4 regions of the Cellulosimicrobium sp. KWT-B genome follow, and region 4 is predicted to be linked to each of the others. Evidence: predicted binding sites of a transcription regulator. Region 4 holds the regulator's gene; each other region holds the start of a gene.
What was found. The regulator Rex, encoded in region 4, represses fermentation and respiration genes when NADH is low (regulators of the CRP and FNR family bind a similar motif). The targets are predictions, from matches to a motif close to CTTGTGAANNNNTTCACAAG.
Positions count from the first base shown of each region.

Region 1 (7,896 bases), on a different contig from region 4:
GGGCCGCCCGAGCCTGCGCGCCCTCTCCGGCAACCGCCGCGAGGACGGCACCCTCATCACCGCGACGGTGCCGCACTCCTGAGGCTCGCCCGCACCTCGCCGACCAGGTGGTCCTGGCGCGTCCGGTCTCGCGGACGCACCAGGACCACCTGCTCGGCCCGGCGGGAGCGCCCGGTCAGCCGAGGTGCTCGGCGAGGAAGCGGTAGTGCACCGCGGCCATGTGCGCGGCCTGGGCGTTGTTCGCGGCGCCGCCGTGGCCGCCCTCGACGTTCTCGTAGTACGTGACGTCCTTGCCCTCGCCGAGCATCTTCGCGGCGAGCTTGCGCGCGTGGCCCGGGTGGACGCGGTCGTCCTTCGTCGACGTCGTGAACAGCACGGGCGGGTAGTCGCGCTCGGGGTCGAACAGGTGGTACGGCGAGAACGTGCGGATGAACTCCCACTGCTCCGGGTCGTCCGGGTCGCCGTACTCCGCGGCCCACGACGCCCCCGCGAGGAGCTTCGTGTAGCGGCGCATGTCGAGCAGCGGCACGCCGACGATGACGGCGCCGAACAGCTCGGGGTACTGCGTGAGCATGTTGCCGGCGAGCAGGCCGCCGTTGGAGCGGCCCTCCATCCCCAGGTGCTCGGGCGTGGTGATCCCGCGGGCGACGAGGTCGCGCGCGACGGCGGCGAAGTCCTCGTAGGCGCGGTGCCGGTTCGCCTTGAGCGCGGCCTGGTGCCAGGCGGGCCCGTACTCGCCGCCGCCGCGGATGTTCGCGACGACGTAGACGCCGCCCTGCGACAGCCACGCGCGGCCGAGCGCGCCGGAGTACGCGGGCGTGAGCGAGATCTCGAAGCCGCCGTACCCGTACAGGAGCGTGGGCGCGGTGCCGGTCCCGGTGCCGCCGTCGCCCGCCCCCGCGACGAGGTCCGCGCGGCCCACGACGAAGTACGGCACGCGCGTGCCGTCGTCGGACGTGGCGAAGTGCTGCGCGACCGTCATGCCGTCGGCGTCGAAGAACGCGGGGTTGGACTTGACGACCTCGGGCGCGCCCGCGTCGCCGGGGTGCTCGCCGAGCGACAGGAGCGAGAGCGTCGTCGGCGTGAGGTAGTCGGTCGTGACGAGCCAGAGGTCGTCGGTGTCGACGGGGTCGACCGCCCCGACGGCGACCGTGCCCAGCGCGGGCAGGCCCGGGATCTCCGAGCGCACCCACGGCGCGTCCGCGGCCTCCTGCCCGACGGCGCCCCCGGCGTCCGGCGGCGTCAGCACGTGCAGCCGGTTCTTCACGTCGTCGAGCACGTTGACGACGAGGTGGTGGCGCGTCCACGTGGCGCCGGCGAGCGACGTCGTCGCCGTCGGCTCGAAGAGCACGGTGAAGCCGCGGTCGCCCGCGAGGAAGTCGTCCAACCGGGCCGCGAGGAGCGACCCGGCGCGGTACGTCGTGCCGCCGACGGTCCAGTCGTCGCGCAGCTCGACGAGCAGCCACTCGCGCCGCACGCCGACCTCTGCGGAGTCGGGCACGTCGATCTTCGTCAGGCGCTGCTCGGGCGTGCCGGTGCGCTCGGCGAGGTAGAGCTCGTCGGAGTAGAACGCCTTGGAGCGGTGCACGAAGTCGCGCTCGAACCCGGGCGTGTGCGAGCGCCAGGCGGAGATGTACATGTCCTCGTCGGTGCCCTCGTAGACGGTCACCGCGGCGTCGAGCGGGGTGCCGCGCGTCCAGCGCTTGACCACGCGCGGGTACCCGGACGGCGTGAGCGTGCCCTCGCCGAAGTCGGTGAAGACGTAGACGGTGTCGGCGTCGATCCAGCCGAGCGAGCCCTTGGCCTCGGCGCGGTGGAAGCCGCCGTCCTCCGGCGCGACGAACCGCTTCTCCACGAGGTCGAACTCGCGCGTGACGTCGGCGTCGGAGCCGCCGGGGGAGAGCTCGACGAGCGCGTGCCGCCACGGCTCGCCCGCGGCGAGCTGCTCCGGCGTCGGGCGCAGGACGCTCGCGCCGTGCCAGACCCACGACTCGCCCTCGGCCGCGGCGAGCGCGTCGAGGTCGAGGACGGTCTCCCACTCCGGGTCGTCGGTGCGGTAGGACTCGAGCGTCGTGCGCCGCCAGACGCCGCGCTCGTGCTGCGCGTCGCGCCAGAAGTTGTAGTACCGGTCGCCGATCTTCGAGACCTCGGGGATCTTAGCGTCGGAGTCGAGCACCTCGCGGATCGCGCGCTCGGTCGCGGCGAACTCGTCGGCGGTCTCGAGCGTGTCGGCGACCTCGGCGTTGCGGGCGCGGACCCAGGCCAGCGCCTCGTCGCCCTCGACGTCCTCGAGCCAGAGGTACGGGTCGTGGGGGGTGCCGTCCGGTCGGTCGGTCGCGGCGCGGCTCTCGGTCGCGGGCGAGGGGCTCGTCGTCTGCTCGGCGGTCATGGTCACCCACCCTACGGCGCGCTGGCCGCGGTGCGGAGGTCACGAGGAGGCGGGGACCTTCGGCCCGCATCGGGGCCGGACCCTTGTGGGGACGCGCGGCTTGTGAAAACCTTCACAAGTAGAGAGACCGCCGAAGGAGCCGGGGCATCCCGGCCCCGGCACACCCGCGGCCGACGCCCGGCGAGGTCGGGCACCGGAGGGGACGCATGAGCGCGAAGAGCGCCAGCACGAAGGTCGAGAACCGCACCGAGGACACCCGCACGACGCACGAGATCGACGTCCTCGTCGAGCGGGCCCGCAAGGCGCTCGACCAGTACATGAGCCTCACGCAGGAGGACGTCGACCGGATCGTCCTCAAGGCGTCCGTCGCCGGCCTGCACCAGCACGGCCACCTCGCGCAGATGGCCGTCGCCGAGACCGGGCGCGGCGTCTTCGAGGACAAGGCGACGAAGAACATCTTCGCCTGCGAGCACGTGCCCAACTCGATGGCGAACCTCAAGACGGTCGGGGTCATCGGTCGCGACGAGCTCACGGGCGTCGTCGAGATCGCCGAGCCCGTCGGCGTCGTGTGCGCCGTGACGCCGGTGACGAACCCGACGTCGACCACGATCTTCAAGTCGCTCATCGCGCTCAAGACGCGCAACCCCGTGGTGTTCGCGTTCCACCCGAGCGCGCAGCGCTCGTCGGTCGAGGCGGCCCGCATCGTGCGCGACGCCGCGGTCGCGGCCGGCGCGCCCGACGACTGCATCCAGTGGGTCGAGCACCCGTCGATCGAGGCGACCAGCACGCTCATGCACCACCCGGGCGTCGCGCTCATCCTCGCGACGGGCGGCAACGGCATGGTCCGCGCGGCCTACTCGGCAGGCAAGCCCGCCCTCGGCGTCGGCGCGGGGAACGTCCCGGCCTACGTCGAGAAGACCGCCGACCTCGGCCGCGCGATCAACGACGTGGTCATGTCGAAGGCGTTCGACAACGGCATGGTGTGCGCCTCGGAGCAGGCGCTCATCCTCGACGACGTGATCTACGACGACGCGATGCGCGAGCTCGCCCGCCTGCACGCCTACCGGGTGACGCCCGCCGAGAAGGCGATGCTCGAGCGCCTGATCTTCGGGGTCGAGGCGAACGGCACGAACTGCGCCGGGGCGAAGCTCAACCCGAAGGTCGTGGGCAAGTCGCCGGTGTGGATCGCGCGCGAGGCGGGGTTCGAGGTCCCCGACGACACGTCGATCATCCTCGCCGAGATCGACGACGTCGGCCCCGACGAGCCCCTGAGCCGCGAGAAGCTCACGCCCGTCCTGGCCGTCCTGCGGGCGCGCGACACCGAGCACGGCGTCCGCCTCGCGGAGCGCATGGTCGAGCTCGACGGCCTGGGCCACTCGGCCGCGATCCACACGTCCGACGAGGCGCTCGTCGAGCGCTACGGGTCGCGCGTGAAGGCCGTGCGCGTGCTGTGGAACAGCCCGACGTCGCTCGGCGGCATCGGCGACATCTACAACGCGCTGCTCCCGTCGCTCACGCTCGGCTGCGGCAGCTACGGCGCGAACTCGGTGTCGAACAACGTGTCGGCGGTCAACCTCATCAACGTCAAGCGGATCGGGCGGCGCAACAACAACATGCAGTGGTTCAAGGTGCCCGCCAAGACGTACTTCGAGCCGAACTCGATCCAGTACCTCGCCCAGATGCGCGACGTGCACCGCGTCACGATCGTCACCGACAAGGTCATGAGCCGCATCGGCGTCGTCGACCGCGTGCTCGACGTCCTCGCCCGCCGCGAGGAGAAGGTCGCGATCCAGATCATCGACGCGGTCGAGCCCGAGCCGAGCGTCGGCACCGTGAACCGCGGCGCCGAGTCGATGCGCGACTTCGAGCCCGACACGATCATCGCGATCGGCGGCGGGTCGCCGATGGACGCCGCCAAGGTCATGTGGCTGCGGTACGAGCACCCGGAGATCGAGTTCTCCGACATGCGGGAGAAGTTCTTCGACGTGCGCAAGCGCGCCTACAAGTTCCCCGAGCTCGGGGGCAGGGCGAAGCTCGTGTGCATCCCGACGTCGTCGGGCACCGGCGCGGAGGTGACGCCGTTCGCGGTCATCACCGACCCGGAGACGGGCTTCAAGTACCCGCTCGCGGACTACGCGCTCACCCCGACCGTCGCCATCGTCGACCCCGTGCTCACGGACACCATGCCGGCGAAGCTCGCGGCCGACTCGGGCTTCGACGCCCTCACGCACGCGACCGAGGCGTTCGTCTCCGTCTACGCGAACGACTTCACCGACGGGCTGTGCCTGCAGGCGATCAAGATGGTCTTCGAGCACATCGAGGACTCGGTCACGCAGGGCGCGGCGGCCCCGAAGGCCCGCGAGAAGATGCACAACGCGGCGACCATCGCGGGCATGGCGTTCGGCTCGGCGATGCTCGGCATCGTGCACGCCATGGCGCACACCGTGGGCTCGACCTTCCACCTCGTGCACGGGCGCACCAACGCGGTGCTCCTGCCGCACGTGATCCGCTACAACGGCCAGGTGCCCACGAAGCTCACGAGCTGGCCCAAGTACGAGCGCTACGTGGCCCCGGAGCGGTTCCAGGAGATCGCGAAGCACCTCGGGCTGCCGGCCTCCACCCCGGAGGAGGGCGTCGAGTCGTACGCGAGGGCGGTCGAGGAGCTGCGCGCCAAGGTGGGCATCGAGGCGACGTTCGCCGCGCAGGGCGTCGACGAGCGGGCGTTCATGAGCCGCCTGGACGACCTCGCGCTCCGGTCGTTCGAGGACCAGTGCGCCCCGGCGAACCCGCGGATGCCGGTCCTGGAGGACATGCGCGACATCCTCGTCGCGGCCTACCGCGGCAGCAGCCGCGAGGTCGTGCGGGCAGAGCGTCTCGCGGCCCACGAGGGCGCGAGCACCGAGGACGGGCAGGCGGCGACCCCGCCTGCCGGGAGCGTGGTGGCCGGCTGACCCTTCCCGGCCCCACGAAACCCGGAGCCCGACGGCGCGAGTCCCCTTCCGCCGTCGGGCTCCGTCGTGTGACGGGAGGGCCCGCAGTGTGCTATCTATGAGTAGCACGCGTCGCGCGGGCGCCCCTCGCGGAGCGGGGGGAGGGGGTCGTTCGAGAACGGGGTGATACCGATAAGTCTGTAGACCGAGGAGTAGCGCTGGGTGACGGTTGCACGCGTGCAAGGAGATCTGCAGCGCGCGCTGGGTGAGAACCTGCGGACCCTCCGGGTCGGCCGCGGGATGAGCCAGGAGGACTTCGCCGAGTTCCTCGGCGTCCACCGGACCTACATGGGCGGGGTCGAGCGCGGGGAGCGCAACCTGACCCTCCGCTCGGTCGAGAAGCTCGCCGAGCGGCTCGACGTCGACCCCGTCTCGCTCCTCCGTCCACCGCCTTCGTAACGGCGCGGTCCGGCGTGTCGGACGCCCCCGGCATCATGGTCCCGTCGCCGGGGAGGTGATCGGCATGACCGACGTGCTCGACAGCACGACAGGGGGATCAGCAGTGTGGGCTTCGCCGCTCGGGAGGCCGTCCTGGCAGGTGGACGACTGCCCGCCGTGGTGCGTGGCCGTCCACGAGGAGAGCGACCACCCGCACGACCGCAAGCACCTCGGCCCGGAGCTCACGGTGCCCGCCACGACCCTCGCGGCGCACGCGTCGCCGGACGGCGTGCACCGGGACGAGCGGTCGGCGTCGGAGCTCGTGGTGTCGCTCCACCGCAGGGACGGGTCGCGCGACACGTGGGTCTACGTGGGCGACGGGTTCGAGCAGCGCCTCGAGGTGCTGCTCGGCGACATGTGGCGCATCGTCGAGGCGTTCGGGCACGCGGTCGAGGGCCTGCCCCCGGAGGCGTGAGCCGGGCTCAGGCCGTGCCGCCCGGCCGCACGAACCCGGCCTCGTACGCGAGGATCACGAGCTGCACCCGGTTCGTCAGCCCGACCTTGGTGAGCAGCGACCGCACGTGGCTCTTCACGGTCGCCTCGGTGAGGTGCAGCTCCGCCCCGATCTCGCGGTTCGACAGGCCGCGCGCGACCGCGAGGAGCACCTCGCGCTCGCGCGGGGTCGCCGCGTCGAGCCCGGTGACCGCGGACCCGGTCTCGACGGCGTCGGAGGCCGCGAGCGGCGCCTGCCGGGCGAGCTCGACGTAGGTCGAGATGATGCGGCCCGTGACCGCCGGGTCGAGCAGGGAGTCGCCGGCGTGGACGCGGTGCACGGCGTCGACGAGCGACTGCGGGTCCGCGTCCTTGAGGAGGAACCCGGCGGCACCCGCGCGCAGCGCGCCGTAGACGTACTCGTCGTCGTCGAACGTCGTGAGGACGAGCGTGCGCACCGCCGCGAGCTCGGGGTCGGCCACGATGCGCGCGGTCGCCTCGATGCCGTCCAGCCGGGGCATGCGCACGTCCATGAGCAGGACGTCGGGGCGCAGGGCGCGCGCCATGGCGACCGCCGTCTCCCCGTCCCCGGCCTCGCCGACGACCGTGACGTCGGGTTCGTTGTCGAGGATCATGCGCAGGCCCAGGCGGATGGTCGCCTGGTCGTCCACGACGACGACGCGCACCGGCGTCGTGCCCGTGCCGGGGGCGCTCACGCCGCCGCCCGGGGGACTCGCGCCTCGACCGTCCAGCCGCCGCGCCCGTCCGGCCCGGCGGACAGCGCGCCCCCGGCCGCGAGCGCCCGTTCGCGCATGGAGGTCAGGCCGTGGCCCTGCCGCCCGTCGGTGCTCGGCAGCGGCGGTCCGGGGTCGTGGACGCGCAGGCGCAGGTCGCCCGCACGGTCGGTCAGCGTCACGGTCACGTCGTGGGCGAGGGAGTGCAGCAGCACGTTGGTCAGGGCCTCCTGGGCGATGCGGACGACGGCGAGGCCGGACTCGGCGCTCGTCGCGGGCCACGGGTCGGGGAGCGTGAGGTCGACGGCGCGCCCGGCGTCGCGCAGGCGGCGGGCGGCCGCGCGCAGCTCGTCCGCGGCCCGGTCGCCGTCGGGTGTCGGGGCGAGGGCCGCGGTGCCGCCGTCGGCCTCGGTGCCGCGGCGCAGCACCTGCACGACGGACCGCATCGCGGTGAGCGCCTGCTTGCCCTCGTCGGCGATCCACCGCACGGCCTCGGCCGGCGCGTCCGGGCGGTTCGCCGCGACGCGGTCCGCCGCCTGGGCGCGCACGACGATCGCCGACATGTGGTGCGCGACGACGTCGTGCAGCTCGCGCGCGATCCGCGTGCGCTCGGCGAGCACGGCGCGCTCCGCGAGCTCGGCCTGGAGCTCCTGGAGCTCGGCGTTGCGCTCGCGCAGGCTCTCGGACGTGAGGGCGAGGCGGCGGAAGAAGTACCCGGCAGCCACGGCGACGAGCACGAGGGCGAGCGCGAGGACGACGTCGGAGGGGGAGTTCGCGACCCAGAGCTCCTCGACGAAGAAGGGTCGGGGCGGCAGGACGAGGCCCGGGCGACCCGCGAGCTGCAGCGCGAACGCCGCGAGGCCGGCGCCGACCGTCGCCAGGACCGGCGGCACCGCCCCGGACCGGGTCGCCG
Region 1 is NZ_NEDO01000004.1:38,715-46,610, reverse strand. Features, by position in the region: gene B9L22_RS13075 (glycoside hydrolase family 65 protein) at 1-82, shown strand, start outside; gene B9L22_RS13070 (prolyl oligopeptidase family protein) at 176-2,389, opposite strand; gene adhE (bifunctional acetaldehyde-CoA/alcohol dehydrogenase) at 2,596-5,340, shown strand; gene B9L22_RS13060 (helix-turn-helix domain-containing protein) at 5,557-5,778, shown strand; gene B9L22_RS13055 (hypothetical protein) at 5,843-6,232, shown strand; gene B9L22_RS13050 (response regulator transcription factor) at 6,240-6,965, opposite strand; gene B9L22_RS13045 (sensor histidine kinase) at 6,962-7,896, opposite strand, start outside.
Region 1: a site for Rex is predicted at 2,489-2,508, ahead of adhE (bifunctional acetaldehyde-CoA/alcohol dehydrogenase). Genes of this name have one in related genera too.

Region 2 (7,896 bases), on a different contig from region 4:
GCGACGGGGAGCACGTTGATCCAGAAGACCCAGCGCCACGAGATCGCGTCGATGAGGATGCCGCCGAGCAGCGGCCCGACGAGCGACGCGGTGCTGGTCCACGCGGTCCAGGAGCCGATCGCGCGCGCCTGCCGCTCGCCGTCGAACGTGGAGATGATCATGGCGAGCGAGCTGGGCACGAGCAGGGCGCCCGCGACGCCCTGGAGGCCGCGCGCGACGACGAGGACGAGGCCGTCGGGCGCGAGCGCGCACGCGACCGACGTCACGGCGAACCCGACGAGCCCGATCGCCATGATGCGGCGGCGCCCGTGGACGTCCGACAGCGACCCGGCCAGGAGGATGAGCGCGCCGAGCGTGATCATGTACGCGTCGACGACCCACTGCTGCAGCGCGAGGCCGGTGACCGGCCCGGTGGTGAGCTCGGCGGAGATCGCGGGCAGCGCGACGTTGACCACCGAGCCGTCCAGGAACGACACGAACGACGCGAGGACCGCGACCACCAGCACCCGCTGCTGCACCGTCACGCCCTCACGCTACGACGGTCGCGGCGATCAGGCGTTGGGAGCGACGTCCGTCCCCGCCCCGCGGCGGCGCGGCACGACGCGCGACGGCGCCGTCCGCCCGGCGGGTCCAGGCACCTCCTCGACCTCGAGGCCGGCGTCCGCGATCATCGCGAGGTCCGCGGCGGCGTCCTGCCCCTCCGCCGTGAGGTAGTCGCCGAGGAACAGCGAGCTGGCCACGTGCAGGGCGAGCGGCTGGAGGGCTCGCAGGTGGAGCTCGCGCCCGGCGCCCAGGCGCAGCTCGGCCCGGGGCAGCGCGAACCGCGCGGCGGCGAGGATCCGCAGGCACCGTTGCGGCGTGAGCTCGTGCCGGCCGGCGAGCGGCGTCCCCTCGAAGGGCACGAGGAAGTTGACCGGGACGGAGTCCGGGTCGAGCGCCCGCAGCTCCAGGAGCACGTCGACGAGCTGCTCGGGGGTCTCCCCCGCCCCCGCGATGAGCCCCGAGCAGGCCGACAGCCCGGCACCCTGGACGCGCCGGACGGTCGCGACGCGGTCCGCGTGGTCGTGGGTCGTGCAGATCTCGGGGTAGGCGTCCTCCGACGCGTTGAGGTTGTGGTTGTAGGCGGAGGCGCCCGCGTCGCGCAGGCGCTCGGCCTGGCCGTCGGACAGCAGCCCGAGGCACGCGCAGACCTCGACGCCGGGATGCTCCTCGACGATCCGGGAGACGACCCCGCAGACGCGGGTCACGTCGCGCTCCGTGGGGCCGCGCCCGCTCGCCACGAGGCACACGCGCGACGCCCCGGCGTCGATCCCCGCGCGCGCCGCACCGAGCGCCTCGGGCGCGCGGAGCCACGTGTACCGCAGGATCTCCGCCGCGGACCCGAGACGCTGGGAGCAGTACGTGCAGTCCTCGGGGCACAGCCCGGACTTGAGGTTGACGAGGTAGGCGAGCTTCACGCGCCGGCCGAACCACCGGCGTCGGACCCGGGCGGCGGCCGCGACGACGTCGAGGAGGTCGTCGTCGTCGGTCGCGAGGACCGCGAGGAGGCTGTCCGCGGACGGCACCTCCTCGCGCGTCGTGGCGGAGACGAGGTCGTCGAGCAGCGCGGCGAGGTCGTGGTCCATGGGTCGATCGTGGCGACGCGCGCCGCGCGGGCCCGTGCACGATCTCTCCAGCGTCCGGCCGCACGGACGGGAGAGCCCGACGACGCGTTGGTGACGGCCCACAACACCGGTGCGGCGGGACCGTCGCTCTCCCCCAGGTGCAGGCCGCACCACGTCGGCCGCCGCTGCTCGTCGGCGACATACCTAGCGGTAGGTATGGTCGCCCGCTAGGCTGCGGACCATGCCGTCCGACACGCGACCCGAGCCACGCGCGGAGGCGCCCGGCTCGGCCCGCGAGCGCCTCGTCGCCGCCGCGCAAGAACTGTTCTGGGCCCAGGGCGTCGGCGCGACGAGCCCACGCCAGGTCCTCGCCGCGAGCGGCGTCGGGCAGGGCAGCCTCTACCACCACTTCCCCACGAAGCACGACCTCGCCGCCGCGGCCGTGCACGCCACGACGACCGCGGGCCTCGACGCCGCGCGCCGCGACCTCGGCGCGCAGGGCTCCGCCGTCGAGCGCCTCGTCCGCTATCTCGAACGCCCGCGGCCCGCGCTCGCCGGCTGCAAGGTCGGGCGCCTCGTGAGCGACCAGGCCGTCATGGACGACGCCGCGCTCGCCGCGGAGGTGCGCGCCTACTTCCGCGGGCTCGTCGACCTGGCCGCCGCCGTCCTCGTCGAGGGCGGGCTGCCCGACGACGCGGCGCGCGACCGCGCGCACGCCGCCGTCGCCGTCGTGCAGGGCGGGTACGTCCTCGCGCGCGCCCTCGACGACCCGGACGCGATGTCCGCCGCCGCGCGGGGCTTCGTCGCCCTGCTCGACCCGCTCCCGACCACCTCGGAGGACGCATGACCGACGCCGACCGCCCGTCCCTGCGCGAGCGCCTGCGCGCCCTGCCCGTCTTCGGCCCCGACCTCCCCGGTCTCGACGTGGACGCCGCACCCGACGACCCGGGCACGCTCTTCGTCCGCTGGCTCGACGACGCGATCGACGCCGGGCTGCCCGCCCCGCACGCCGCCACCCTCTCGACCGCCGACGCGAGCGGCCGCGTGGACGCCCGGACCCTCATCCTCAAGGACGTCGACGGCGACGGGTGGGTCTTCGCGACGCGCGCCGACTCCCCCAAGGGCGTCGCGCTCGCGCAGAACCCGAACGCCGCCCTGACGTTCTTCTGGCGCGAGCACGGTCGGCAGGTCCGCGTGCGGGGACCCGTCGTGCCACTGGACGCCGAGACGTCCGCCGCCGACTTCCTGGACCGGTCCGACTTCTCCCGCGCGACCGCCCTCGCCGGGTCGCAGAGCGCCCCGCTCGCGTCCCGCGCCGCCTACCGGGAGGCGTGGGACGCCGCCCTCGACCGCGTGCGGGCGGAGCCCGGGCTCGTCCTCGACGCCTGGACCGCGTACGCGCTCGAGCCGACGAGCGTGGAGTTCTGGGCGTCGTCGGGCGCGGGCCAGACCCGCCTGCGCTACACCGCGGCGTCCGGCGCGCCGACCACCTGGACGAAGGAGCTGCTGTGGCCCTGACCGACGCCCCCGCCCTCACCCCGCCCGACGTCGAGGAGGTCCGGCGCGACGCGCGCGCCGCCCTCGACGCGGTGACCGACGCGGCGCGCGGGCTCGACGCCGCCGGGCTCGGCGCGCCGTCGGCCCTGCCCGGGTGGTCGCGCAGCCACGTGCTCGCGCACGTCACCGCCATCGGCGAGGCCATGGCGCGCCAGGCCGAGTTCGCCGCGCGCGGCGAGCTCGTCGAGGTGTACGACGGCGGCGCGGCCGGGCGCGAGGACGGCATCCGGACGGGCGCGCTGCGCTCGGTCGCGCAGCACGTCGCGGCGCTCGACGCGCTGGCCGACCGCCTCGACGCCGCGTGGCCCGCCGCCGGGTCCGCCGGGTGGTCCGCGCCGGTGACGTACCGCGACGGCACGGTCGCGGACGCGCTCGTGGCCTGGTGGCGCGAGGTGCGGATCCACGCGGTCGACCTCGACGCGGGCGTCGGCCTCGACTCCTGGGCTCCCGCGCTCGGGCTGCACCTCCTCGACTTCCTCGGGGTCAGGCTCGCGGACGACGTCGTGGTCGAGCTCGACGGGGCACCAGGAGACCTCGTCGTGGGCCCCGCCGGCGTCCACGTCGGACCGGGCGCTCTCCGCGTCGGACCGGGCGCTCTCCGCGTCGGACCGGGCGGCCTCCGCGTGGCTGCCGGACCTGAGCCCGCGCCCGAAGCCGAGCCCACGCCCGGGGCCGCGGCCGCAGCCGCGTCCGCGCCCGGCCGGGGCGCCGTCGTCGTCCACGGTCGCCTCACCGACGTCGCCGCCTGGCTCGCGGGCCGCGCCCCCGGCGCCGAGCCCACCGCCCGCCTCGCGGGCGAACCCGTGAGCCTCCCCGAGATCGGCCCCTGGCCGTCCCCGTACTCCCCGCCGCAGGAGAACCCCACCCCCGCGAGGTAGAGCCCCGGTCGGCCCAGGTAGAGCCCAGGTCCGCCAGGTAGAGGCGTGGTCGGCTCGTGCACGCGGACCACGGCTCTACCTCGCGAGACCACGGCTCTACCTCGCGGGAGGACGGCTCGGGACCCGTGTTCTCCCTCGCGAGATCGTGGTGCGACCCGGGCGAACGCGGACGGATCGCGCGGTACGCGACGTCCGACCTGCCCGGCTCGGGACCGAGGTCCCGCGAAAGTGTGACGCACGCCCGTGACGCACCGCACAGTTAGTGCACTCTTTCACAAGCGTAGGATCGACATGTGTCGAGTCGAGCGAGCAACCCCGCAAGCAGCGCAGACCAGATCGACGTAGCCCTCATCGGCGGTGGCATCATGAGCGCCACGCTCGGGGCACTCCTGAAGGTCTTGGAGCCCACCTGGACGGTGCGCATCTACGAGCGCCTGGACGCCGTGGCGCAGGAGTCGTCGAACCCGTGGAACAACGCCGGGACGGGTCACGCCGCCCTGTGCGAGCTGAACTACACGCCGGAGAAGCCGGACGGCTCGATCGACATCACCAAGGCGGTGAAGATCAACGAGCAGTTCGAGGTGTCGCGCGAGTTCTGGCACCACCTGCTCACGACGGGCGCGCTGCCGCAGCCCGCGAGCTTCATCTCCCGCACCCCCCACATGACCTTCGTGCGCGGCGCGGAGAACGTCGACTACCTGCGTCGCCGCTTCGAGACGCTGCGCCGCCACCCGCTGTTCAGCGAGCTCGAGTTCACGGACGACCCGGCGGTCATCGCCGAGTGGGCCCCGCTCCTGGTCGCCGAGCGCGACGGCGACGAGTCGGTCGCGGCGACGCGCGCGACGAGCGGGACGGACGTCGACTTCGGCGCCCTCACCGAGCAGCTCGTCGACTACCTCGTCTCGGAGGGCACGCAGCTCTACCTCGAGCACGAGGTGAAGAACCTCAAGAAGACGAAGGACGGCCGCTGGCGCCTGACGGTCAAGGACCGCTCGTGGAACGCCCCGAAGCGCCGCTCGACCGTCGAGGCCCGGTTCGTGTTCGTCGGCGCCGGCGGCGGCGCGCTGCCGCTGCTCCAGGCGGCCGGCATCCCGGAGGCGAAGGGCTACGGCGGCTTCCCGATCAGCGGCGAGTTCCTCCGCACGGACGACCCGGAGCTCGTCGCCCAGCACCAGGCGAAGGTCTACGGCAAGGCCGACGTCGGCTCGCCGCCCATGTCGGTCCCGCACCTGGACACGCGCGTCGTCGACGGCAAGACGTACCTGATGTTCGGCCCGTACGCCGGCTTCAGCCCCAAGTACCTCAAGAAGGGCAAGTACCTCGGGCTGTTCACGTCGCTGCGCCTGCACAACCTCGGCTCGATGGTGGGCGCGGGCCTGAAGAACCTCGACCTCACCCAGTACCTGGTCGGCCAGCTCCTCGCGAGCCCGGAGACCAAGTTCACCGCGCTCCAGGGCTTCATGCCCACCGCGCACCCCAAGCACTGGGAGACCATCACCGCGGGCCAGCGCGTCCAGGTGATCAAGAAGGACAAGGACGGCAAGGGCGTCCTCGAGTTCGGCACCGAGGTCATCGCGGCGTCCGACGGCTCGATCGCCGGCCTGCTCGGCGCCTCGCCGGGCGCCTCGACGGCCGTCCCGGCGATGATCGACCTGCTCGAGCGCTGCTTCCCCGCCCGCTTCACCAAGTGGCGCCCGGAGCTCGCGACGATGATCCCGAGCCTCGGCCACGCGCCGTGGGAGGCGCACGAGCTCGAGGGCCTCGACCAGCTCACGGGCGACGCGGACGTCGACGCGGTCGGCTCGCGCGCCTGACCCGAGCGACACCGCTCCCCCGCGAACGGCCCGGACCTCCACGAGGTCCGGGCCGTTCGTGCGTCCGAGGACGCGGCAGCTCAGCGCGCGGAGGCTCAGCGCGCGAGCGGCGTGCCCCGGGTCCCCGGTCGCCGCGGCGCGACGGGCGCGTTCGCCCCGGGGCGCCCGCCCGGCACGGCAGGAGCGGCGCGCACGCCGTCGCGCACGGCCGGGTTCGGCACGACGCGCCGCAGCACGAGCTCGGCCGCGACCTCGTGCGGGTCGACGACGGCGGCCGGCTCGACCGGTCGCGACGCCGCGGCGCGCAGGTCGGCGTCCAGGCGCTGCGCGTCGCGGTCCCAGCGCCCGCCGTGCACCGACCGGTCCCCGCGCGCGTCCCACGCGGCGCCGTCGGGCCATGCGCCGTCGGACCCGGCGGGGAACCACGGACGGGCCGGGTCCTCACGGCGGACCGCGAGGGCCGCGACCGTCGGGCCGACGACGAGGAGAAGAACCACCACACCCCAGAAGATGTCCATGGCTCCACCCTCCCGGCGCACGACCCGGGCCACGAGTGGCAGCACTGACACCTCTCGACAAGATCCTGCCAGCGGCGTAGCGTGCCGAGCATGGTGCGATCCGTCGCGGCCGTCGTGTGCGACGGCCTGGCCCCGTTCGAGTTCGGCGTCGTGTGCGAGGTGTTCGGCCTCGACCGCAGCGACGACGGCGTCCCGTCGTTCGACTTCCGCGTGTGCGGCCCGGTCGCGGGCCGTGCCGTCCGGACGTCGGTGGGCGCGCACGTCGTGCCCGACCACGACCTCTCCGCGACGGACGACGCGGACCTGGTCGTCGTGCCGGCGATCCGCATCGGGACCGACTACCCGCCCGAGGTGCTCGACGCCGTCCGCCGCGCGTCCGACCGCGGCGCCCTGCTGCTCAGCGTGTGCTCGGGCGTGTTCGTGCTCGCGGCCGCGGGCGTCATCGAGGGACGGCGGGTGACGACGCACTGGATGCACGCCGACGAGCTGCGCCGTCGCTACCCGAGCCTCGACATCGACCCCGACGTGCTCTTCGTCGACGACGGCAACCTCATCACGAGCGCCGGCACGGCGGCGGGCATCGACGCGTGCCTGCACCTCGTGCGCCGCGAGCTCGGGGCGCGGGTGGCGAACACGATCGCCCGGCGCATGGTCGTGCCGCCCCAGCGCGACGGCGGGCAGCGCCAGTTCATCGAGCGCCCGGTGCCCGAGTGCGAGGAGGACTCGTTCGGGGAGCTGCTGGAGTGGATGACCGACCACCTCGACGAGCCGCTCACCGTGCGCGACCTCGCCCGCCGGGCCCACACGTCCGAGCGCACGTTCGCGCGCGCGTTCGTCGCGCAGACCGGCACGACCCCGCTCGCGTGGCTGACGTCGCAACGCGTCGCGCACGCGCAGGCGCTGCTCGAGGAGTCCTCGCTGGACCTGGAGGAGGTCGCGCGCCGCAGCGGTTTCGGGTCGGCCGCGCTCCTGCGGCACCACTTCCGGCGGGCGGTCGGGATCACGCCGACGGAGTACCGCCAGACCTTCCGGTTCGCCGCCTGAGCCCTGCGGGCGAGGTGTCGCTCCTTCGCGACTCCTTCACCCGGCCCCCTCGCGCGCGCAACCTACGGTCCCGTAGGGTGGGGCCATCTGCACGACGAGCACCTGCTCACCTCCGCGGCTGGGAAGTCGACACCGACACCCCTGCGAGGACACATGACCTCTGCCGCAGTGCGCCCGGGCTTCCGGGCCACCCGCCCTCGGACCGACGAGCCCGGCGCCGTCACCAGCACCTACAGCGCACTGTCGCGCACGGTGCGCGACGCGGGCCTGCTCCACCGCACGCACGCCTACTACCTGTGGACCCTCGGGGTCCTCACGCTCGCGCTCGGCGGCGCGGTCGCCGGGTTCGTGCTCCTGGGCGACTCGTGGTTCCAGCTCCTCATCGCCGGGGCGCTCGGCCTGATTCTCACCCAGTTCGCGTTCGTCGCGCACGAGGCCTCGCACCGGCAGGTGTTCGCGTCCGGCCCGGCGAACGACCGCC
Region 2 is NZ_NEDO01000005.1:139,923-147,818, forward strand. Features, by position in the region: gene B9L22_RS16040 (MFS transporter) at 1-524, opposite strand, end outside; gene bioB (biotin synthase BioB) at 552-1,625, opposite strand; gene B9L22_RS16050 (TetR/AcrR family transcriptional regulator) at 1,846-2,451, shown strand; gene B9L22_RS16055 (pyridoxal 5'-phosphate synthase) at 2,448-3,122, shown strand; gene B9L22_RS16060 (maleylpyruvate isomerase family mycothiol-dependent enzyme) at 3,113-4,039, shown strand; gene mqo (malate dehydrogenase (quinone)) at 4,333-5,853, shown strand; gene B9L22_RS16070 (hypothetical protein) at 5,949-6,371, opposite strand; gene B9L22_RS16075 (helix-turn-helix domain-containing protein) at 6,462-7,415, shown strand; gene B9L22_RS16080 (acyl-CoA desaturase) at 7,569-7,896, shown strand, end outside.
Region 2: a site for Rex is predicted at 4,299-4,318, ahead of mqo (malate dehydrogenase (quinone)). Genes of this name have one in related genera too.

Region 3 (7,896 bases), on a different contig from region 4:
AGCCCGCGCTCGGCGATCCGTCGCCCGAACCGCAGGGTCGGCTCGAGGTCGCGGCTCGTGACCTTCGTGTAGGTCTCCGGGTCGCCGGACTTCACGTCGAGCAGCACGAGGTCGGTGTCGTCGAGCATCGCGTCGGTCGCGTTCGCGCCGAGGAAGCCGGACGTGTCGAGCGCGGTGTGCACGCCCATCGCCTTCGCACCGCGCAGGACGCGCGCCGCGAACGCGGGCTGCATGAGCACCTCGCCGCCCGAGAGCGTGAGCCCTCCGTGGGTGGCCCGGAAGACGGGCAGGTAGCGCCGGACGCGCCCGAGGAGCTCGTCCGCCGTGACGGGCCTGCCGTCCTTCATCGCGAACGTGTCGGGGTTGTGGCAGTACAGGCACCGCAGCGGGCACCCGTTGAGGAACACGGTGAGCCGGGTCCCCGGCCCGTCCACGGCGGTGACGAGCTCCCAGGAGTGGACCGAGCCGAGCTCGCCCGCGCGCATCGCCGCGAGCTTGTCGGCCCGGTCCACGTCCGCGACCGTCAGCCCGTCCAGGCCCGCGCCGGCCCGGCGCGCGTGGCCCACGGGCGTGCCCGACGCCGCGGGCTCGGCCGCGGAGGTCGGGACGCCCGGGACCTCGAGGCGCGTGGCGTCGTCGGGCAGGGTGCCCCCGGCGACGCCGCACCCGCGCGACGGGCGGACGGCGGGGCCGGGAAGGGTGACGGTCATGGCTGGCTCCTCAGCGCTCGTCAGAGCGCGCCGTGGAAGGTGCGCGAGAGCACGTCCAGCTGCTGCTCGCGCGTGAGGCGGACGAAGTTCACCGCGTACCCGGACACGCGGATCGTCAGCTGCGGGTAGTTCTCCGGGTGGTCCATGGCGTCCAGGAGCGTCTCGCGGTTCAGCACGTTGACGTTCATGTGGTACCCCTCGGAGCCGATGTAGGCGTCCAGGAGGCCGGCGAGGTTGGTGACCTGCTCCTCCTTGGTGCGCCCGAGGCCGCTCGGCACGACCGTGTTGGTCAGCGAGATGCCGTCCTGCGCCTCGTCGTACGGCAGCTTGGCCACCGACAGCGCCGAGGCGAGCATGCCGTGCGTGTCGCGCCCGTTCATCGGGTTGGCACCCGGGGCGAACGGCTCGCCGGCGCGGCGGCCGTCGGGCGTGTTGCCCGTCGCCTTCCCGTACACGACGTTCGACGTGATCGTCAGGACCGACTGCGTGGGCACCGCGTCACGGTACGTCGGGTGCGTGCGGACCTTCGCCATGAACCGCTCGACGAGGTCGACGGCGATCGCGTCGGCCCGGTCGTCGTCGTTGCCGAACGTCGGGTACTCGCCCTCGGTGACGTAGTCGACGACGAGGCCGCGCTCGTCGCGGACGACGGAGACCTTCGCGTGCTTGATCGCCGACAGCGAGTCCGCCGCGACGGACAGGCCCGCGATGCCGCACGCCATGGTCCGCAGCACGTCCTTGTCGTGCAGCGCCATCTCGATGCGCTCGTACGCGTACTTGTCGTGCGACCAGTGGATGCAGTTGAGCGCCTCGACGTACGTCGCCGCCAGCCAGTCCATCGTCGCGTCGAACTTCGCCATGACGTCGTCGAAGTCGAGCACGTCGCCCTCGACGGGCGCCGCCACGGGCGAGACCTGCTTGCCGGAGATCTCGTCGCGGCCGCCGTTGATCGCGTAGAGCAGCGTCTTGGCGAGGTTCACGCGAGCGCCGAAGAACTGCATCTGCTTGCCGACCCGCATCGGGGACACGCAGCACGCGATCGCCGCGTCGTCGCCCCAGTGCTGGCGGATGAGCTCGTCCGACTCGTACTGCACGGCCGAGGTGTCGATCGAGACCTGCGCGCAGTAGTCCTTGAAGCCCTGCGGCAGGTCCGGGCTCCAGAAGACCGTCATGTTCGGCTCGGGGGCCGGCCCGAGGTTGTAGAGCGTCTGGAGGAACCGGAACGAGTTCTTCGTGACGAGCGGGCGCCCGTCCTCGCCCATGCCGCCGATCGTCTCGGTGACCCACGTCGGGTCGCCGGAGAACAGGGCGTCGTACTCGGGCGTGCGCAGGAACCGCACGATGCGCAGCTTGATGACGAAGTCGTCGATGATCTCCTGCGCCTCGGGCTCCGTGATGCGGCCGGCCTCGAGGTCGCGGTCGATGAACACGTCGAGGAACGTCGACGTGCGGCCGAGCGACATGGCGGCGCCGTTCTGCTCCTTCACGGCGGCGAGGTAGGCGAAGTAGAGCCACTGCACGGCCTCGCGGGCCGTCGTCGCCGGGCCGGAGATGTCGTAGCCGTACGAGGCCGCCATCTCCTTGAGCTCGCCCAGTGCGCGGATCTGCTCCGCGTGCTCCTCGCGCTCGCGCACGACCTTCTCGCTGAAGGGCTGCGTGTCGAGCCCGAGCTTGTCGAGCTTCTTCGCGGCGATCAGCGCGTCGACGCCGTAGAGCGCGACGCGGCGGTAGTCGCCGATGATCCGGCCGCGGCCGTAGGCGTCGGGCAGGCCGGTGATGATGTGCGAGCTGCGGGCCGCGCGCACGTTCGGCGGGTAGACGTCGAACACGCCCTGGTTGTGCGTCTTGCGGTACTCGGTGAAGACCTTCCGCAGGGTCTCGTCGACCTCGTAGCCGTACGTCTCCAGCGCGCCCTCGACCATGCGCCAGCCGCCGTTCGGCATGATCGCGCGCTTGAGCGGGGCGTCGGTCTGCAGACCGACGATCACCTCGTGCGCCTTGTCGATGTAGCCCGGCGCGTGCGCCGTGATGCCGGCGGGCGTGTGGGTGTCCACGTCGTAGATCCCCATCTCCCGCTCCTCCGGGAACATGGCGGACAGCGTGCTCCAGATGCCCGTCGTGCGCTCCGTGGGGCCGGCGAGGAACGACGCGTCGCCCGTGTACGGGCGGTAGTTGCGCTGGATGAAGTCGCGCACGTCGACCGTGTCGCGCCACGGGCCGTCGGTGAAGCCCTCCCACGCAGGGACGTGCGCGGTGTCGCGCTGCGGGTCGACGGCGCCTGCCCCCGTCGCGCGGCCGCCGCTCGTCGTGCCGGTTGCCTCGGAAACGCTGGTCATCTGGACCTCCCTCGTGCCTGACGCGCGGGTCCGCGCGCCGGCCGGACCCGCCGGCCTCGCGAGGTCCCGGGTGGGGGCCCTCGGCCGAGGTTCCGACGGGCTCCTTCGCCACCTCCAGGCTAGGTTCCCGGAGCCCGCGGCGGAGGCGTTCGGGACCGCCCGGGGACCTAGGTCCCGAGGCGGGCGGGACCCGGCAGGAACGGCAGGATTCCGCGGCTCCTCGTCCCCTCGGCACCCCGGTCGAGGAGGTCTTGTGATGACCTTCACAAGCCTTCGGGCCCTCCCGTCGGGGACCCCGCGCCGCCGTCGTGACGCACGACACGGGCGCCCGTCACACGCTCGCCGGACGTGCCGCGCGCATCCGTGTGAGACTGCCCGGGTGAAACGCACCGTAGGGGTCGAGGAAGAGTTCCTGCTCGTCGGCGACGACGGGCAGCCCGTCGCCCGCGCGGCCGAGGCCCTCGAGGCCTCCGGCACGGACGACAAGGGCGGGGGCACCGGCTCGCTGGAGTCGGAGTTCATGGAGGAGCAGCTCGAGACGGCGACGCACCCGCGCCGCGAGATCGACGAGCTCGCGACCGAGATCCGCGAGGGCCGACGTCGCGCCCAGGAGGCCGCGGACCGCGTCGGGGCCCGGGTCGCCGCGCTCTCGACGTCTCCCCTGCCGTTCGAGGGCACGACCGTGTCGCGCCTGCGCTACCTCGAGGCGCGCGCCGCGTTCGGCCTCACCGCGCGCGAGCAGCTGACGAGCGGCTGCCACGTGCACGTCGCCGTCGCGGACGACACCGAGGGCGTCGCGGTGCTCGACCGCATCGGGCCGTGGCTCGCGACGCTCCTCGCGCTGAGCACGAACTCGCCCTTCTGGCAGGGCCAGGACAGCGGGTACGCGAGCTTCCGTTCGCAGGTCTGGTCGCGCTGGCCCACCTCGGGCCCGACGCGCGCGTTCGGCTCGCCCGAGGCGTACCGCGCGGCGGTCGACGGCCTCGTCGCGACCGGGACGATCCTCGACGAGAACATGGTCTACTTCGACGCCCGCCTGTCGTCGCGCTACCCCACGGTCGAGATCCGCGTCGCGGACGTGTGCCTCGACCCGGACACCGCGACGCTGCTCGCGGCGCTCGCCCGCGGTCTCGTCGAGACGGCGGCCCGCGAGTCCGCCGACGGCGCGCCCGCGCCCGAGCTGCGACCCGAGATCCTGCGCACCGCGTCCTGGCGCGCCGGCCGCTCGGGCCTCGAGGAGGACCTCGTCTCGCCCCTCACCTGGCGCCCGGCCCCCGCGCACGACGTCGTCGGCCAGCTCGTCGCGCACGTGCGCGACGCGCTCGTCGACGCCGGAGACCTGGACGCGGTGACCGAGCTGCTCGGGCGGCTGTGGTCCGGGGGCAACGGTGCCGCCCGGCAGCGCGCGTGGCACGCGGCGTCCGGCGGCGACCTGCGTGCCGTCGTCGAGCACGCGGTCGAGGTCACCCACTCCTGACCGACGCGACGGCCCGCGGCGCACCTGCGCCGCGGGCCGTCCGCACATCCGGGGCTGCGCACCCGGGAGCCGGGTGCGCGGCACGGGTCGTCAGCCGCGTGCGAGCGCCGCGAGCGCGTCCAGCACGTCGCGCGCGACGTCCGCCCCGGTGAGGCGGTACGCGGACACGACCTGGTCGCGCGTGGCGTGGTCGAGGAACTGCGCCGGGAGACCGATCGGGTGCACGGGCGTGCGCACGCCCGACTCCAGCGCCCGCTGGGCCAGCAGCGCGCCGACCCCGCCGTCCACGACGCCGTCCTCCACCGTCACCACGAGGTCGTGCTCCCCGGCGAGCTTGACGAGCGCGCTCGGCAGCGGGAGCACCCACGTGGGCGACACGACCGTGACGTCGACGCCGTGCGCGGTGAGCGACTCCCCGGCGTCGAGCGCGACGCGGGCCATCGAGCCCAGGCCGACGAGCAGGACGCGGCGCGGACCACCCGGCGCCGCCGTGGCGGGGGCGGCCTCGTCGCCCGCGTCCGCAGGCACCGCGAGCAGGTCCACGCCGTCGACGGACTCGACGGCGGGCAGCGCGTCCGAGAGCGCGCCCTTCGGGTACCGCACGACCGTCGGGGCGTCGTCGACGTCCACGGCCTCGCGCAGCGCGGTCCGCAGGGTCTCCTCGTCGCGTGGCGCGGCCAGGCGCAGGCCCGGCACGATGCGCAGCATCGCCATGTCCCACATGCCGTTGTGGCTCGCGCCGTCGTCGCCCGTGATGCCCGCGCGGTCGAGCACGAACGTCACGCCGGCCTTGTGCAGCGCGACGTCCATGAGCACCTGGTCGAACGCGCGGTTGAGGAACGTCGCGTACACCGCGACCACCGGGTGCAGCCCGGCGAACGCCATGCCGGCCGCCGACGTCGCGGCGTGCTGCTCCGCGATCCCGACGTCGAACGTGCGCTCGGGGAACGCCTGCGAGAACGGCTTGAGACCGACGGGCTCGAGCATCGCCGCGGTGATCGCGACGACGTCGGACCGCCGGCGCCCGATCTGGACGATCTCGTCGGCGAAGACGCTCGTCCAGCCGAAGCGCGAGGGCGCGACCGGGAGCCCGGTCTCCGGGTGGATCTTGCCCACGGCGTGGAAGCGGTCGGCGACGTCCTGCTCGGCGGGCGTGTAGCCGCGGCCCTTCTCGGTGAGCGCGTGCACGATCACGGGCGCGCCGTACGCCTTCGCGCGGCGCAGCGCGTGCTCCATGGCCTCGACATCGTGGCCGTCGACCGGCCCGACGTACTTGATGCCGAGGTCCTCGAACATGCCCTGGGGCGCGACGACGTCCTTGAGGCCCTTCTTCAGGCCGTGCAGCCACTCGTACGCGAACCGCCCGGGCGCGCCGGACCGGTTGAGGGTGCGCTTGCCCCACTGCAGGAAGCTCTCGTAGCCGTGCGTGGTGCGCAGCGTCGACAGGTGGTGCGCGAGGCCGCCGATCGTGGGCGAGTACGAGCGCCCGTTGTCGTTGACGACGACCACGAGCCGCCGGTCCTGGCTCTCCGCGATGTTGTTGAGCGCCTCCCAGGCCATGCCGCCGGTGAGCGCGCCGTCGCCGATGACCGCGACGACGTGCCGGTCGGTGAGGCCGCGCACGACGTTCGCCTTCGCGATGCCGTCGCCCCACGAGAGCGCGGTGGACGCGTGCGAGTTCTCGACGACGTCGTGCTCGGACTCGGCGCGCGACGGGTACCCGGACAGCCCGCCCTGCTTGCGCAGCGCGGAGAAGTCCTGGCGCCCCGTGAGGAGCTTGTGCACGTAGGACTGGTGGCCCGTGTCGAACACGAAGGTGTCCGTGGGCGAGGAGAACACGCGGTGCATCGCGATGGTCAGCTCCACGACCCCGAGGTTCGGGCCGAGGTGGCCGCCCGTGCGGGAGACGGAGTCGACGAGGAACGCCCGGATCTCCGCGGCGAGCTCGCGCGCCTGCCCCGGGGTCAGCCGTTGCACGTCCTCGGGCGAGGTGATCGTGCCAAGCAGGCTCATGCAGATGCTCCGTTCCGTTCCCGTGCGACCAGCCCGACAACTCTAGGCCGTCCGGGCCGATGACCTGCGCCGCGGTGCGCCGGGCGACGGGACCTTCACGTCATTGACGCACACTCGCGCCGCGGACGCACGGACGCGGCGTTCGTGGAATTCTCCTTCCGCACTGCGGACAACGGCGGGGTGTGACCTCGTAGGATGGAGCCATGCGCTTCCTGCCCGGACAGTCCCCCGCGACCGACCTCACCTACGGCGACGTGTTCCTCGTCCCGTCGCGCTCCGAGGTCGCGTCGCGCTTCGACGTCGACCTCTCCTCCGCCGACGGCACGGGCACGACGATCCCCGTCGTCGTCGCCAACATGACGGCCGTCGCGGGGCGCCGCATGGCGGAGACCGTGTCGCGGCGCGGCGGCATCGCGATCATCCCGCAGGACGTGCCGACCGACGTCGTGGCGGACGTCGTCGCGGACGTGAAGTCCAAGGACCCCGTCATCGAGACGCCCGTCGTCGTCGGCCCGCACGACACCGTCCACACCGCCCTCACGCTCATCGGCAAGCGCGCGCACGGCGCCGCGGTCGTCGTGGACGGCGGGCGACCGGTCGGCGTGGTCACGGAGGCCGACTGCGCCGACGTCGACCGCTTCACCCAGGTCCACCAGGTGATGACCGACCACCCCCTCGTCCTCGACGCCTCCGTGCTCGACGGCGGTCGTGCCGGGCTCGAGGCGGCCTACGAGCAGCTCCACACCGCTCGCCTCAAGGTCGCGCCCGTGACGCGCGACGGTGCGCTCGTCGGCGTCCTCACGCGCAAGGGCGCGCTGCGCTCGTCGGTCTACGCGCCCGCGCTGGACGACGCCGGGCGCCTGCGCGTCGGCGCCGCCGTCGGGATCAACGGCGACGTCGCGGCGAAGGCGAAGGAGCTCCTCGCGGCCGGGGTGGACGTGCTCGTCGTGGACACGGCGCACGGCCACCAGGCCAAGATGCTCCAGGCGCTCGACGCGGTGCGCTCGGTGGGCCCGGACGTCCCCGTCGTGGCGGGCAACGTCGTCACGGCCGACGGCGTGCGCGACCTCGTCGCCGCGGGCGCGGACATCGTCAAGGTGGGCGTGGGGCCGGGCGCCATGTGCACCACGCGCATGATGACGGCCGTCGGCCGCCCGCAGTTCTCCGCGGTGCTGGAGTGCGCCGCCGCGGCGCGCGAGCTCGGCAAGCACGTCTGGGCCGACGGCGGCGTGCGCCACCCGCGCGACGTCGCCCTCGCGCTCGCCGCGGGCGCCTCGCAGGTGATGATCGGCTCGTGGTTCGCGGGCACCTACGAGTCCCCGGGCGACCTGCACGACGACGGCACGGGCCGCCTCTACAA
Region 3 is NZ_NEDO01000003.1:67,144-75,039, reverse strand. Features, by position in the region: gene pflA (pyruvate formate-lyase-activating protein) at 1-710, opposite strand, end outside; gene pflB (formate C-acetyltransferase) at 731-3,046, opposite strand; gene B9L22_RS10175 (glutamate--cysteine ligase) at 3,426-4,523, shown strand; gene dxs (1-deoxy-D-xylulose-5-phosphate synthase) at 4,614-6,536, opposite strand; gene B9L22_RS10165 (GuaB1 family IMP dehydrogenase-related protein) at 6,740-7,896, shown strand, end outside.
Region 3: a site for Rex is predicted at 3,297-3,316, ahead of pflB (formate C-acetyltransferase). Genes of this name have one in related genera too.

Region 4 (7,896 bases):
ACGACGACGTCGACCGCGCCGTCGCGGCCACGCGCCGGGCCGTCTTCCCGCTGCTGGGCCTCGACGCGCACTTCGACTGAGACGCCCCGCGACCGGTCGCGTACCGGGGCACGGGCGCGAGCGGGTAGGCTAGGGGGCGGATTTCTCTCGTGTTGGTCGGCTTGCGGCGCCCTCGTGGTCGCCGGGGCCCCGATCAACCGTGGACCACCCGCGGCCGGTCGACCGGTCGCCGACCGACACGCCGCTCGAGCATTGCGAGGACCGTATGGGCTCCGTCATCAAGAAGCGCCGCAAGCGCATGGCCAAGAAGAAGCACCGCAAGCTGCTTCGCAAGACGCGTCACCAGCGTCGCAACAAGAAGTGACGTCGCGCGCGTCCTGACGCGCCGACCCGTCGTCGAGCCCGGCCCCTCCCGAGGGACCGGGCTCGACGCGTCTCCGGGCGCGGCTCGGGCGGGGTCAGAGGCGGGCGATGCGCCGGTCGACGGCGCGGCGCACCGAGCGCAGGACGAGCGCCGCGGCCCAGGCGGCGCCGGCCCAGCTCGCGGTGCGGACGCTGCTGCGGGCGACGCGGCGCCGCCGCCCGCGGAACTCGCGGATGGGCCAGCCGACGTCCTGCGCGTGGCGGCGCAGCCGGGCGTCGGGGTTGATGGGGCACGGGTGCCCCACGGCCTCCATCATCGTCACGTCGTTGAGCGAGTCGCCGTACGCGTACGACGCCTCGAGGTCGATGTCCTCGCGCTCGGCGAGCGCCCGCACCCCGGCGGCCTTCGCGCGGCCGTGCATCATGTCGCCGACGAGCCGTCCCGTGTAGAAGCCGTCCTCGTGCTCGGCGACGGTGCCGAGCGCGCCCGTCGTCCCGAGCCGGCGCGCGATGAGCTCGCCGATCTCGACGGGGGTCGCGGAGACGAGCCACACCTGGTGCCCGGCCGCCAGGTGCTCGTCGAGCAGGCGGCGCGTGCCGGGATAGATGCGCAGCGACAGGACGGTGTCGTAGACCTCCTCGCCGATCGCGGTGACCTCGGCGACGGAGCGCCCGGCGATGAGCGCGAGCGCGCGCGACCGGATGCGGTCGATCTGCTGCTTGTTCTCGCCGAACACGAGGTACCGGGCCTGGTGCACGGCGAAGCGCACGATGTCGAGCGTCGAGAAGAACTCGCGCTGGTACAGGGCGCGCGCGAGGTGGAACGACGAGGCGCCGCGGATGATCGTGTTGTCGACGTCGAAGAACGCGGCGGTGCGGTGCGGCGGACCGGGGGCGCGCGCGGGCGCCTCCTCGGGGAGCGTCGGCCGGGAGGTCGGGTCGGGGCCCGGGCCGGGAGACGTCGCCATGCCTCCACTCTAGGCGGTCGGGCTGCCGGGGCCTCGTACCCTGGGAGGCGTGAGCACCTCCGACGCCCCGGCCCCCGTCCTGCTGTTCGGTCGCGCGGGCTGTCACCTGTGCGACGACGCGCGGACGGTCGTCGAGGCCGTGTGCGCGGAGGCGGGCGTCGCGTGGGCGGAGGTCGACCTGGACGCGCCGGGCACGGACCCGGCCCTGCGCGAGCAGTACGGCGAGTACGTGCCGGTCGTCACGGTCGGCGGGGTGCAGCAGGGTTTCTGGCGCGTGGACGCGCGCCGGCTGGCGCGTGCGGTGGCCCGGATTTCGGCGCCGCGCGCGGACCTGGGATGATTCCTCCCGTGGAGCGTGACCGTCGACGAGGACGGTCCCTGGACGACGGAGTGACGGTGGCTGAGCAGGTAGTCGGTGAGGTGACGGCGCCGGGGATCCCGAGCGCGACGGTGGCGCGGCTCCCGTCCTACCTGCGCGCGCTGCGGGACCTCGTGGCGCGGGGCGTCGGGACGACGTCGTCGGTCGAGCTCGCGGAGCTGTCCGGCGTGGGCCCGGCGCAGCTGCGCAAGGACCTGTCGTTCCTCGGCTCGTTCGGCACGCGCGGCGTGGGCTACGACGTCGACTCGCTGGCGCAGTACATCACCGAGGCCCTGGGCCTCGTCGACGAGCACCGCATCGCGATCGTCGGGATCGGCAACCTGGGGCACGCGCTCGCGAACTACTCGGGCTACGAGCAGCGCGGCTTCCACGTGGCGGCGCTCCTCGACGCGTCGCCGGACGTCGTCGGGACGCGGGCGGCGGGCCTCGTCGTCGAGCACGTCGACGCGCTCGAGGAGGTCGTGGAGCGCGAGAAGGTGTCGATCGTCGTCCTCGCGACGCCCGCGGCGCACGCGCAGGCGGTCGCGGACCGCGTGGTCGCGGCGGGGGTGCGCGAGATCCTCAACTTCGCGCCGCGCGCTCTCCAGGTCCCGGCGGACGTCGACGTGCGCGGCGTCGACGTCGGCAGCGAGCTGCAGATCCTCGCGTTCCACTCGCAGGCCCGCGCCCTCGCGGCGTCGCAGGAGCGCTGAGCGGCCCCGGCGCCCGGACCCGGGGACGACGAAGGGCCGCGTGCCGGTGCACGCGGCCCCTCGGGGCGGCACCCCTGCCGGAGGGTGCCGGTCTCGCCCGGGACGTGCCCGGGGCGACGGTCAGGCCTGCTTGATGGCCGAGACGTCGAGCGCGATCTTGATCTTGTCGCCGACGAGCACGCCGCCGGTCTCGAGCGCGGCGTTCCAGGTGAGGCCGAACTCCTTGCGCGAGATCTCGGTGGTCGCCTCGAAGCCGGCGCGCGGGTTGCCGAACGGGTCGGTCGCGGTGCCCGCGAACTCCGTCTCGAGCTCGACCGGCTTGGTGACGCCGTTGATCGTCAGGTCGCCGGCCACGACGTAGTCGTCGCCGTCGCCTGTGATGCGCGTCGACGTGAACGTCCACGTCGGCTTGTTCTCCGCGTCCCAGAAGTCGGCGCTGCGCAGGTGGTTGTCGCGGTTCTCGTCGCCCGTGCTCACGGACGCGGCGTCGAGCTGGGCGGTCACGGACGTCGACTCGAGGTCGTCGCCGACGGTGATCGTGCCGTCGGTGATCGCGAGGGTGCCGCGGACCTTCGAGATCCCGGCGTGGCGGACGGTGAACGACGCCTGCGAGTGCGACGCGTCGAGGGCGTAGGTACCGGCGGTGAGGCCGGCGGGCAGCGACGAGGCCATGGGTGCTCCTGCGGGTGGTCGGGGTCCTGGCGGACCAAGTGGTTGAACGTTCAACTTCGGAACGAGCGTATCAACAGCACCCCTCGGTCCGTCTATTCCCGTGGGGTGGAACAATGTTCCGACGCCCCCACGCCCCAGCCCCTCCCGCACCGCCGAGGACCCATGACCCGCAACGACGTCGACACCCCGACGGCGAGCACCGTCCGCACCCCCGCAGCCCCCGCCGCCGAGCCGCGCTGGCTGGACGCGGAGCAGCAGCGCCTGTGGCGCGCGTACCTCGACGGGACCGTGCGCTTCATCGAGGCGCTCGGCCGGGACCACGAGGAACGGTCCGAGGTGTCGCTCAACGAGTACGAGCTGCTCGTGCGCCTCTCCGAGAGCCCCGACCACACCCTGCGCATGTCGGCGCTCGCGGACGGGCTCGCCCGCTCGCGCAGCCGCGTGACGCACACCGTCGCGCGCATGGAGGCGCGCGGCCTGGTCCGGCGCTCCGCGAGCTCGGGCGACCGCCGCGGCGTGAACTGCGCGATGACGAGCGAGGGCTACCGCGTGCTCGTCGCGTCGGCGCCCGCCCACGTCGCGGCCGTGCGCCGGTACCTGGTCGACGTCCTCACGCCGGAGCAGTTCCGGGCGCTGGGCGAGGCGATGGCGGCCGTCGCGGAGGCGTGCAAGGCCGACCGCGACGCCTGACCACCCGTCGTGGCCCGTCGCGCCGGCCCGCGGTGGCGTGCGCTCGCCCCGAGTGCGGGACACTGGTGGGCATGGTCTCCACCATCGTCCACCTCCTGCGCCACGGCGAGGTCCACAACCCCGACGGCGTCCTCTACGGCCGGATCCCCGGCTACCACCTCTCCGAGCGCGGCCACGAGATGGCCCGCCGCGTCGCCGCGCACCTCGCGGGCGAGCCCGGGCCCGACGGCACGTCGCGCCCCCGCGCCGACCTCACGGTCGTCGTGGCCTCGCCGCTGCAGCGCGCGCAGGAGACCGCGACGCCCGCCGCCGAGGCGTTCGGGCTCGAGCTGGGCACGGACGAGCGGCTCATCGAGGCCGCGAACCACTTCGAGGGCAAGACCTTCGGCGTCGGGGACGGCTCGCTGCGGCACCCGCAGCACTGGCCCTACCTGTGGAACCCGTTCCGCCCCTCGTGGGGCGAGCCGTACGTGGAGCAGGTCGCGCGCATGCGGGCCGCCGTCGCCGAGGCGCGGGACAAGGCGGCCGGGCACGAGGCGCTGCTCGTCAGCCACCAGCTCCCGGTGTGGCTCACGCGCCTGAGCTTCGAGAACCGCCGGCTCTGGCACGACCCGCGCAAGCGCGAGTGCTCGCTCGCGTCGCTCACGTCGCTGCACTTCGAGGACGACCGCCTGGTCGGCCTGCACTACACCGAGCCGGTCGCGGACCTCCTCCCGGGCGCGGCGAGCGTCTCCGGGGCGTGACGTCGGTCATGTCCAGCGCTGTCGCCACGGCCGTCGCGCCCGAACTGCACGGTTCCGGCGTGGCGGAGGTCACGTCTCTCAGGTCCCGTTCAGGAAGCGCGGGCAGGGTGCGTCCCGTGATGCCGTCGTGACCGCCGACTCGCGCGCGCGTGCCGCGCGCCCCCTCTCCGTCGAGGCGCGGGCCGCTGCCCTGCCGTCGCGTCGGCGACCCGTGCGCCGCGCGCTGACGGGCGCCGTCGTGCTCGCCGCGACCCTCGGTCTCGCGGCGTGCGCGCAGGACTCCGGTGCCTCGACCGACGTCGTGGGGCAGGGCTTCGTCTCGGGTGACGGGTCGGTCCGCACGTGGGACGCCGACGAGCGCGGCGACGTCGTCGCGCTCACGGGCACGGACTACGAGGGCGAGCAGGTCGACACGAGCGCGTGGCTCGGGGACGTCGTCGTGCTCAACACCTGGTACGCGGCGTGCGCGCCGTGCCGGGCCGAGGCGCCCGACCTCGTGGCGCTCGCCGACGACGGCGTGCAGGTGCTGGGGATCAACACGACCGACGAGGCGGGCGCCGCCCAGGCGTTCCAGCGCCGGTTCGACGTCCCCTACCCGTCGATCGACGACCGTTCCGGCGAGGTCGTCGCGGCGCTCTCGGGCACCGTCCCGCTCCAGGCCGTGCCGTCCACCGTCGTGCTCGACCGCGAGGGCCGCGTCGCGGCGCGCGTCATCGGGCTCGTCGAGGGCTCGACGCTCACCGCCCTGGTCGACGACGTCCTCGCCGAGAGCTGACCGTGCCCGTCCTCACGCCCCTCGCCGCCGCGGTCCCCGCGGCGGCCGCGTCGAGCATCGGCGACACCTTCGCGACGACCGTGTGGAGCGGCTCGATGCTGCTCGCGGTGCCCGTCGCGGTCATCGCGGGCCTCGTCTCGTTCGCGTCCCCGTGCGTGCTGCCGCTGGTGCCGGGGTACGTCGGCTACGTCTCGGGCATGGCCGCGGCCACCACCGGCGACGGGGGCAAGGCGTCCGGGGGCACGACGACGGCCACCCGGGTCGCGGCACCGAGCCGAGGCCGCGTGCTCGCGGGCGTCGGGCTGTTCGTCGCCGGGTTCACGCTCGTGTTCGTGGCGCTCATGTTCGCGGCGGGCGCGATCGGCGTGCACCTGGTCCGCTGGGAGGACGTCATCACGCGCGTGCTCGGCGTGGTCGTCATCCTCATGGGCTTCGCGTTCCTCGGCGCGCTGCCCTTCCTCCAGCGCGAGCGGCGCCTGCACGTGAGCCCGCAGGCCGGGCTGTGGGGGGCGCCGCTGCTCGGCATCGTGTTCGGGCTCGGCTGGACCCCGTGCCTCGGCCCGACGCTCGTCGCCGTCCAGGCGCTGTCGCTCAGCGAGGCGTCGGCGGGGCGCGGCGCGATCCTCGGCGTCGCGTACTGCCTCGGGCTGGGCGTGCCCTTCCTCCTCATCGCGCTGGGGCTGCAGAGCTCGCAGCGCATGCTCGGGTTCCTGCGCCGGCACCGTCTCGCGATCATGCGGATCGGCGGCGGGCTGCTGGTGCTCATCGGTCTGGCGCTGGTCACGGGCCTGTGGACGACGTGGACGACGTCGCTGCAGGGCTGGATCGGCGGATACGTGACGGTGGTGTGAGATGAGCCGGCGGACCGGGGAGCCCGGGAACACCGAGAAGACCGAGCAGGTCGAGAAGGCCGAGAAGGCCGGCACGACCGTGCGGACGGGGTACCGCCCCGAGGGCATCGACGACGCGTTCTCCGCGGGCGACGGCCCGGGGGAGCGGACGCCGTCGGGCGGGAGGGGCGGCGCGGGAGGCGACGGCGGCCCGGCGCTCCCGTCGCTCGGGTGGCGCGGTGCGCTGCGCTGGACCTGGCGCCAGCTCACGAGCATGCGCGTCGCGCTCATGCTCCTCATGCTGCTCGCGGTCGCCGCGGTGCCCGGGTCGGTCCTGCCGCAGCGCCCGCAGGACCCGGCGGCGGTGCTGCGCTACCTCCAGGAGAACCCCACGACGGGGGAGTGGCTCGACCGTCTCGGCTTCTTCGACGTCTACGCGTCGGTGTGGTTCTCGGCGATCTACATCCTGCTGTTCGTCTCGCTTGTCGGGTGCATCCTGCCGCGCACCAAGGCGCACCTGCAGGCGCTGCGCTCCCGCCCGCCGCGTACGCCCCGCCGCTTCGACCGGTTCCCCGCACAGGGCCGCGTCGTCACGGACGCGAGGCCCGACGAGGTCGTCGAGGCGGCGAGCACGCACCTGCGCGGACGCCTGTCCTGGCTCCCGACCTTCCGCGTCGACACCGGCGCCGAGGACGCGACGCCCGCCCGCGGACGCGCCGCCGCCCGGCCCGCCGCGCGGACGGTCTCCGCGGAGCGCGGGTACCTGCGCGAGACCGGGAACCTGCTGTTCCACCTGTCCCTCGTCGGGCTGCTCGTCGCGGTCGCGACCGGCCAGCTCCTGCACTACCGCGGCCAGGCCATCGTCACCGAGGGCCGCGGGTTCGCGAACGCGGTCGTCGACTACGACACGTTCGAGAACGGCGCCTGGTTCCGCCCGTCGTCGCTCGTCCCGTTCTCCATGACGCTCGACGCGTTCGAGTCGGAGTTCGCGGCCGACGCGGCCGCGTTCGCCCAGTCGCGCGACTTCACGGCGTTCGTCACGGTGCGCGACCCCGACGGCGCCCGCCACGAGGAGACCATCAAGGTCAACCACCCGCTCACCGCGGGCGGCGCGAAGATCTACCTCCAGGGCAACGGGTTCGCGCCCGAGGTCACGGTGCGCGACGCCGACGGCGAGACCGCGTTCTCGGGCCGCGTGCCGTTCCTCCCGGAGGACACGATGTACACGTCGCGCGGCGTCATCAAGGTGCCCGACGTGTCGGACGGCCTCGACCAGATCGGCCTCGTCGGGTACTTCCTGCCGACGGCCGAGATCAGCGAGGACGGCGAGACGGCGGCCTCGATCTACCCGCAGCCCATCAACCCGCTCCTCGTGCTCGAGGTGTACCGGGGCGACCTGGGCCTCGACGAGGGCCTGCCCCAGAACGTCTACCGCCTCGACACCGACGACCTCACGCCGTCGGTCGACGAGGACGGCGAGCGCGTGAAGATCCTCGTCGCGCCCGGCGAGACCGTCGACCTCCCGGACGGCCTCGGCACCATCACGTTCGACTCCCTGCCGCGCTACGTGGCCCTCGACCTGCGGCACGACCCGTCGCTGACGTGGGTGCTCGTCTTCTCGCTCGGCGCCCTCCTGGGCCTCGCCGTCTCGCTCTTCACGCCCCGCCGCCGCGTCTGGGTGCGGGCGTGGCGCGAGGAGGTGCCCGGCACGGGCGACGACGCCCCGCGCGAGCGGACCGTCGTCGCCGTCGCAGGGCTCGCCCGGGGCGACGACGCCGGGCTGC
Region 4 is NZ_NEDO01000001.1:405,738-413,633, reverse strand. Features, by position in the region: gene B9L22_RS01855 (acetoin utilization protein AcuC) at 1-80, shown strand, start outside; gene B9L22_RS01850 (30S ribosomal protein bS22) at 266-364, shown strand; gene B9L22_RS01845 (HAD family phosphatase) at 459-1,331, opposite strand; gene B9L22_RS01840 (glutaredoxin family protein) at 1,381-1,671, shown strand; gene B9L22_RS01835 (redox-sensing transcriptional repressor Rex) at 1,728-2,402, shown strand; gene B9L22_RS01830 (YceI family protein) at 2,523-3,074, opposite strand; gene B9L22_RS01825 (MarR family winged helix-turn-helix transcriptional regulator) at 3,237-3,764, shown strand; gene B9L22_RS01820 (histidine phosphatase family protein) at 3,836-4,507, shown strand; gene B9L22_RS01815 (TlpA disulfide reductase family protein) at 4,719-5,282, shown strand; gene B9L22_RS01810 (cytochrome c biogenesis CcdA family protein) at 5,339-6,133, shown strand; gene B9L22_RS01805 (cytochrome c biogenesis protein ResB) at 6,135-7,896, shown strand, end outside.